Regions from separate parts of the Sporosarcina sp. FSL K6-5500 genome, predicted to be linked through region 3. Evidence: riboswitches for the same ligand, from Rfam matches in the RefSeq annotation. Region 3 holds a riboswitch; each other region holds the start of a gene.
The links. Region 3 has a riboswitch for lysine ahead of MKX62_RS12825 (Na+/H+ antiporter NhaC family protein). Riboswitches for the same ligand answer to the same signal wherever they lie in the genome.

Region 1 (2,276 bases), 680 kb from region 3:
TATGCGGCGATGCGTGAAGTTGTAAGGCGGCGTTATATCCGTGTGCTAAAGGATGATTTGCCATTACCTGACCTTATCGTTATAGATGGTGGTAAAGGTCATATGGAAGCGGCCAGGGAAATCATTGAAGATGAGTTGAACTTGTCGATTCCAATTGCTGGACTTGCGAAGGACGATAAACACCAGACGGCGCAACTTCTCTATGGCAATCCGATTGAAATGATCCCGCTAAAGAGAACGAGTGAAGCGTTTTACTTGTTACAGCGAATTCAAGACGAGGTGCACAGGTTTGCAATTACTTTCCACAGGCAACGGCGCGAAACTAATTCATTGACATCAGCGCTCGATGGATTACCAGGCGTCGGACCGAAACGGAAAACATTATTACTTAAACACTTTGAATCTATGAAAAAGATTCGTGAAGCATCCGTTGAAGAGCTGCAACAAGCGGGCTTGCCGAAGGTGGTTGCGGAATCAGTGGAAACGTATTTCCGTGAAGAGGCATTGCGAGAAAAGAAGTAATGTGATAGAGTGAACGCACTGAGTTTTTTCACTAAAAAATTGCATATGTAGTGAAGATAGAGGTGCGGATACCAATAGTAAATCTCCGGAAGGCGGCAGCCTGATGAACGGGATTGAAAGGAGTATTCGCCGAAGCGGACCAATCGGCTGTCACGATTGTCCTGCTGGATTTCCATTGAATAAATGGAAGTCTGTCAGGTATAAAAATACCTGGAGAGCTATCTGAACGGGGCGGCTCTTCGGCGAGCGCTCCAATCGGACCGGCTCTCATACTTATGAGGGCCGTTTTTGCGTTCAGGGGGAAATTGGAGGGAATAATTATGGAACGAATTGTAATGAAATTTGGTGGCACATCAGTTGCGAACCCCGAGAGGATTGCACGCGCTGCAAAGCTTGTACAAGATGAAGTAAGTCGGGGGAATCAAGTTGCGGTTATCGTCTCTGCAATGGGGAAAACAACGGATGATCTTCTAAAGCTCGCCGTGGAAGTTAATCCGAAAGCGGGCCGCCGCGAACTTGATATGCTACTTGCGACAGGTGAGCAAGTAACAGCATCCCTTTTAGCGATGGCAATTGCGGCACAAGGTTTGGAGGCTCGCTCATATACAGGGTGGCAAGCGGGTGTAACGACAGAGTCAGTTCACGGCAATGCGCGAATCGAGCAAGTCCATGCAGATAAGGTTGTATCGACGCTTGAATCGGGTGCTGTTGCAGTGATAACCGGCTTTCAAGGTGCTGACAGCTCGGGTGAGTTGACAACACTTGGTCGCGGGGGATCTGATACAAGTGCTGTGGCGATTGCGATTGCAATAGATGCAGCTATCTGTGATATTTACACAGACGTTGAAGGGGTATTTACGACAGATCCAAGATTAATTGGACAAGCGAAGAAACTTGAGGAAATATCATATGATGAAATGCTTGAAATCGCGAATTTAGGCGCAGGAGTACTTCACCCAAGAGCGGTGGAGTTTGCCAAGAACCATCAAATGCCGCTTCGGGTCAGACCTGCACATATGGAAGGTGAAGGAACGATTATCAAGGAGGAAATTGATTTGGAAAACAATTTAATTGTTCGGGGCATCGCCTTTGAAAGAGATATTATTCGGATTACAGTTATGTATGACGTTCCATACAATGGCTCGCTTGCGAATATATTCACTGCACTTGCGGATCACCATGTTAACGTCGATATTATCGTCCAGACAATTATGGAAGGCGTACAGCCGTCTGTGTCATTTTCCATTAAGAAAGAGGATTTTGCAGAAGCTATTAATGTTTTGGAGACAGAAAAAGAAGCCCTTGGTTACAACAGAGCCGACTTTGAAGTGGGTCTTGCGAAAGTTTCAATCGTTGGAAGTGGAATGGTATCCAACCCAGGAGTCGCTGCACAAATGTTTGAGATACTCCGTAGTGCATCAGTTCCTGTGAAAATGGTTAGTACGTCTGAAATCAAGGTATCCGTAGTTATTCCAGAATCGGATATGGAAATAGCGGTAGCGGCGCTTCATAAACAATTCGGGTTAGACAACGACTGAAATAATTTGTTATGTCTATTGTTAACCATTTTATTGCAAGTGCCTGAAGACAAAGGGCGCTCTATCACTTTTAATAAAGCCTACCTTGTAAATTTTAGTTAAGACTATACAAGTTACAGTGCAATTCCATATAGAAAGTGACACTTCCTTAAAATCAAAAAGGAAATGCTATATAGATGGATTCAGCAGCCAAAATTCCATCTTTGGCTGCTCTAT
Region 2 (2,276 bases), 370 kb from region 3:
ATCCGTTCTTCTATAATCGACCTACAGCTGGCGATATAGAACTTCTTGAGATTTCTTTTAAGTACCTCTTCATTTAACTCACTACTATCTATTAACTCATGAAGAAAACGGTCTTTCCCAAGGTATAAAAACTTCCCTTGAGCGTGATACTCTCTTGCCTTAGGGGCTTCTCGAGCTACTTCAATTTCATGTATTTTCTCTAGTATCCTTTTCCCTTTGCTCTCAATGGCACTGACAATCATTTCTTTACTTGTGTCATTTGGAGCTTTAACAGTTATGAAACCAAACGAATCTATCTGAATCGCTAGCTTCTTCCTATTTCCATACTGAACATTAAATTCTATAATTTCATTTTCAATTTCAACTTTCATAACTAACATCACCTTTATACATTTATTCCTAACTCTTGTTTATTAACTAATCCGCTGTTTTCTTTCTATTCTTAGCCACAATCCATCGATTCGCTTCCTGATACATTCATCTTAGTGTGTATTAACCATTCTGGCAACAAACGCTACGTGTACAACTACTTTTTGGGACGAAAGAACAGCGGTTCTTCTTATCTGGATATAATCCGCCAAAGATACAATTTTGGCGGCTGAAACTTTCTTTATGATTTTCTCTTTTTTAATAGTAAAGAAGTGTCACTTTCTATTAGGCATCACATGATTAGATGCATAGTCTTTCTTAAAAGTAAGCAAGAAGCACATTATACAACGTTCAAGAGTGCCCGAAATTGTATCTTCGGGCACTTACACTCTCTATAGAAAGTCATCTATTCATTTCTTCCAAAACAGCTGCATTTTCCACTTGAACAATGCAGGAACGCGACAGGCTACTATCCACAACAGGATTACTAAAAAATGTATGGCTAGTACCCCTCAGTAAATCTGTCATGAATAGTTAGCCGGAAATAGTCCAGTGAAAATGAAGGTCATCAAGCCCTTCTCACTAGTATTTTATTCAAATAAATGGGTCATCAACAGACGAAATAACATTTAAAAGAATATCAAGTCCCCATTAAATTCAGAACCTTTCTAGAACTCGGCACCTTTCCCTTGCAATTGCGTTAGAATAGAGGTAAGGTTTGTCTAATTAGAAATTCACTTATTTCAAAAATTTTGAAGTAAGGATAGAGGCGCAAAGACCATCAGTACACACGTGGAGGATGATGAGATCCTGTGACATTTGTGGAAAGGGGAATTTGCCGAAGTGGAGAGAATCTCATTTTCTTGAAGCTGGTTCTGTGTTGAATAAACACAGAATTGTCATATAGGAAACTATATGGAGGGCTATCTTATGCAAAGAAATAATTTATTATTTCTACTGCAACAACGAGCCCTTGTTGTTGCTTTTTTGCGTTCATTCACTAACTGCCCTTCTTCCTCTATTTTTTTAAAATAAATTATAGGATGTGGAGAAATAATGAATTTCGGACAAGTATTAACTGCTATGGTGACTCCTTTTGATGAAAATGGTGAAATTGATTTTCAAGCTACAAAAAACTTAATTAATTATTTAATTGCTAATGGAACAGATGGCTTAGTGGTATCTGGTACAACAGGAGAGTCTCCGACGTTAACAGAAGAAGAAAAGGTCAAATTATTTAAGTTTGCAGTGGACGTTGTGAATGGCAGAATTCCGGTGATTGCTGGTACAGGCTCGAACAACACAAAAGGATCAATTGAACTAACAATACTTGCAGAAGATGTAGGTGTCGATGGTATTATGCTCGTTGCGCCATACTATAACAACCCATCTCAAGAAGGATTATATCAACACTTTAAGACAATTTCGGAGGTCACATCTTTACCGATTATACTTTATAATGTTCCCGGACGCAGTGTTGTCAACATATCTGCTGAAACAGTCATTCGCCTTTCAAAAATACCTAATATCGTTTCTATTAAAGAGGCAAGCGGTGATTTAGATGCGATGGTCGAAATTATTACTCATACACCTGAAGATTTTTCATTGTATAGCGGTGATGATGGTTTAACAATTCCAGTGTTATCAATTGGTGGAACAGGTGTTATTTCTGTAGCATCCCATGTTATAGGAAATGAAATGCAAACGATGATTGAACATTTCAAAAGCGGCAATATTCAAGAGGCAGCTAAGGTTCATCGTAGACTACTACCAATAATGAAAGCACTTTTTGCTGCTCCAAATCCATCACCTGTAAAAGCAGCTTTGAATTTAAAAGGAATCCCTGTCGGTGGTGTCCGCTTACCTATGATTCCTTTAAGCGATGAACAACTAAGTTCACTACAACG
Region 3 (2,276 bases):
CAAGCTCTGATAAATATAAGCCTGTTTCCAATTTTCCTATCAGGAATGATAATGACCACGCAAAAATAAGAATCAGCACAGGTGGCATCATTGCTTTCAATCCATTTATAAAGGCACTGCCAATAAGAGAATAGCTTGCCGTTTCATTATTTTTCATCTGTTGCATATATAATACTACCGCTATTAGCGTGGCGATAATTCCACCCGACAGTAATGCAAGAGAGACATCCGTATTTTCAAAAATTGACAAAAGGTTCATTGATCCGCCGGCTAAATAACCTGTCCAAATCATAACCGCAAATGTCACTGCAACAAGTGTGACGATTGGTGCGACTAAATCCCGAACGCGGCCATGTGCGTGTACTGGGAAGTCTTCTTTTAACTGACCTGGAATTGTTTTAGCAGGATCAAATAATTGACCTGTTTCTGTAGCAAGTTGTTCATGTCTCTTCATTTCGAATAGATCGAAATTGGTCCACGCAAGGAAAAACACCATTGCAAGTGTTGCAATAACGTAAAAATTCATAGGCGCCATCATAATGAAGGCAGATAGTGGTGAATAGCTAATCGCTGCAGCACCACCAAATATAAGTGCAAGTTGGCCTATTAAAAAGGCACCCCAACTTGAAATTGGTGAAATGACACAAATCGGTGCTGAGGTTGAATCGATAAAATAAGCTAGTTTTGCTCTTGAAACTCGATGCTGATCTGTAATCGGACGAGCAATTTGGCCAACTGCCAATGCATTGAAATAGTCATCCACAAAAATAGCTATACCGAGAAATACTGTGAGCAGTTTTGCACCACGTTTTGTTTTGATGTGCCGCACTGCCCATTCTGCAAATGCCCTGCTTCCACCGGATAAACTAACAAATGCAGTGATAACCCCTAATAGAAGGATGAAAAGGATAATGTAAATGTTCCCTGTATTCAGTCCACCATCCCAAAATGTAGCCTTAACTGACTCCCATAAATTTTTTAATGATTCAACAGGTCCGAACGACGCCGCCAGCAGAGCACCTGAGACTATTCCTGCTCCGAGCGACAACAGCACCCGTTTAGTTGCAAACACCATAATAATTGCGATTAGTGGTGGTAAAATTGATACCCATGTTCCTATCATCTACTATTCCTCCATTTAGTCGGGTTGAGGCCCTGTATAGGGGGAATAAAAAAACGGCTACTAATTACACTCAGCAGAGTGCATCAGGAGCCGGCTTTATCTACGTTTCGTTTGTTGGATAACTAATACTGCTTATCTAACTCACGACTTGTAGCTCATCATACATGTTCAAAAATGTATGACAGTGTTATCCCTATTCGGAATAACCCCAGCCTGATAGATCCCGACGATCTTACCAAACTTCGGCAAAGCTTCCTTTTACACACGGTCATCGGTGTCAATCTCGCGTGTGTGACTAATAAGCAATGCAGCCTCTACCCAATCGATATTTCAATCCTCTACTAGCCTATCAGTTATCCACACCATTTTCAAGTCCCTTTTCATTCCTCTATCGCGGGAGGGGCTGGAACTTCGACCGATGGCGGATCCCCACCACCAGTCGTATAGATTTGAGGTACTGTTGATTGAATTAGTCCCATAGCTACCGGAATCTTCTGTGTCACTACACTTTGCTTTGTTGCAAGTGGGACAATGATTTGGACATTTACTGTTAATAATATATTCACTTCAACAACGGCATTGTTAATACCAAATTCACTAATTTTTGTATCTATAGTCGCTTGTACTTGACCTATGACATGAAAACGAATCGGTATTTTAGGCCCTAAGTTCCCTAGTAGTGGAATATTTGCCGCTTGAGCAAGAGGGACAAAAAAGACAATTCCCTCTTCACGTTTCATTGCTTGCGAATCAAATTCTATCTCATCTGTTGGTAATAAAGCTAGATTGCCCGCTTCAGCCTGTTGAAGATGGGACTCGACAAGACCATGTGTCTCCGCTAATACTCTGTTGATGATTTCAGTGTTGAATTTCACCATCCCTTTAGAATCGTTCGGGACGTTTACAATGATATCATTGACATCAAGTACATTGGCAGTCCTGGAATTGATGGCTTTATTGATAACATGGGCCGCGATTTTTTCTGTCTGTACCTCTGCATATTGAATATAAATTGGGGCAAGCCTTGCATTAATAATGTAAATAAAAAGGGCAATTGCGATAAGAATTGCAGGAATAAGAAGGGGTAACAATTTGCGTTTTTTCTTCCTGGATTTTCTAGTAACTTGGCCGTGAAATCTCAAGACGACTCCTC

Region 1: it holds a riboswitch for lysine, as region 3 does, so the genes downstream of both, MKX62_RS16085 (aspartate kinase) here and MKX62_RS12825 (Na+/H+ antiporter NhaC family protein) in region 3, are expected to answer to the same signal.
Region 2: it holds a riboswitch for lysine, as region 3 does, so the genes downstream of both, dapA (4-hydroxy-tetrahydrodipicolinate synthase) here and MKX62_RS12825 (Na+/H+ antiporter NhaC family protein) in region 3, are expected to answer to the same signal.

What each region holds. Positions count from the first base shown of each region.
Region 1 is NZ_JBBOTP010000001.1:3,358,523-3,360,798, forward strand. Features, by position in the region: gene uvrC (excinuclease ABC subunit UvrC) at 1-522, shown strand, start outside; lysine riboswitch at 572-751, shown strand; gene MKX62_RS16085 (aspartate kinase) at 843-2,060, shown strand.
Region 2 is NZ_JBBOTP010000001.1:2,318,299-2,320,574, reverse strand. Features, by position in the region: gene MKX62_RS10895 (M48 family metallopeptidase) at 1-371, opposite strand, end outside; lysine riboswitch at 1,126-1,303, shown strand; gene dapA (4-hydroxy-tetrahydrodipicolinate synthase) at 1,426-2,276, shown strand, end outside.
Region 3 is NZ_JBBOTP010000001.1:2,683,461-2,685,736, reverse strand. Features, by position in the region: gene MKX62_RS12825 (Na+/H+ antiporter NhaC family protein) at 1-1,123, opposite strand, end outside; lysine riboswitch at 1,267-1,448, opposite strand; gene yunB (sporulation protein YunB) at 1,504-2,265, opposite strand.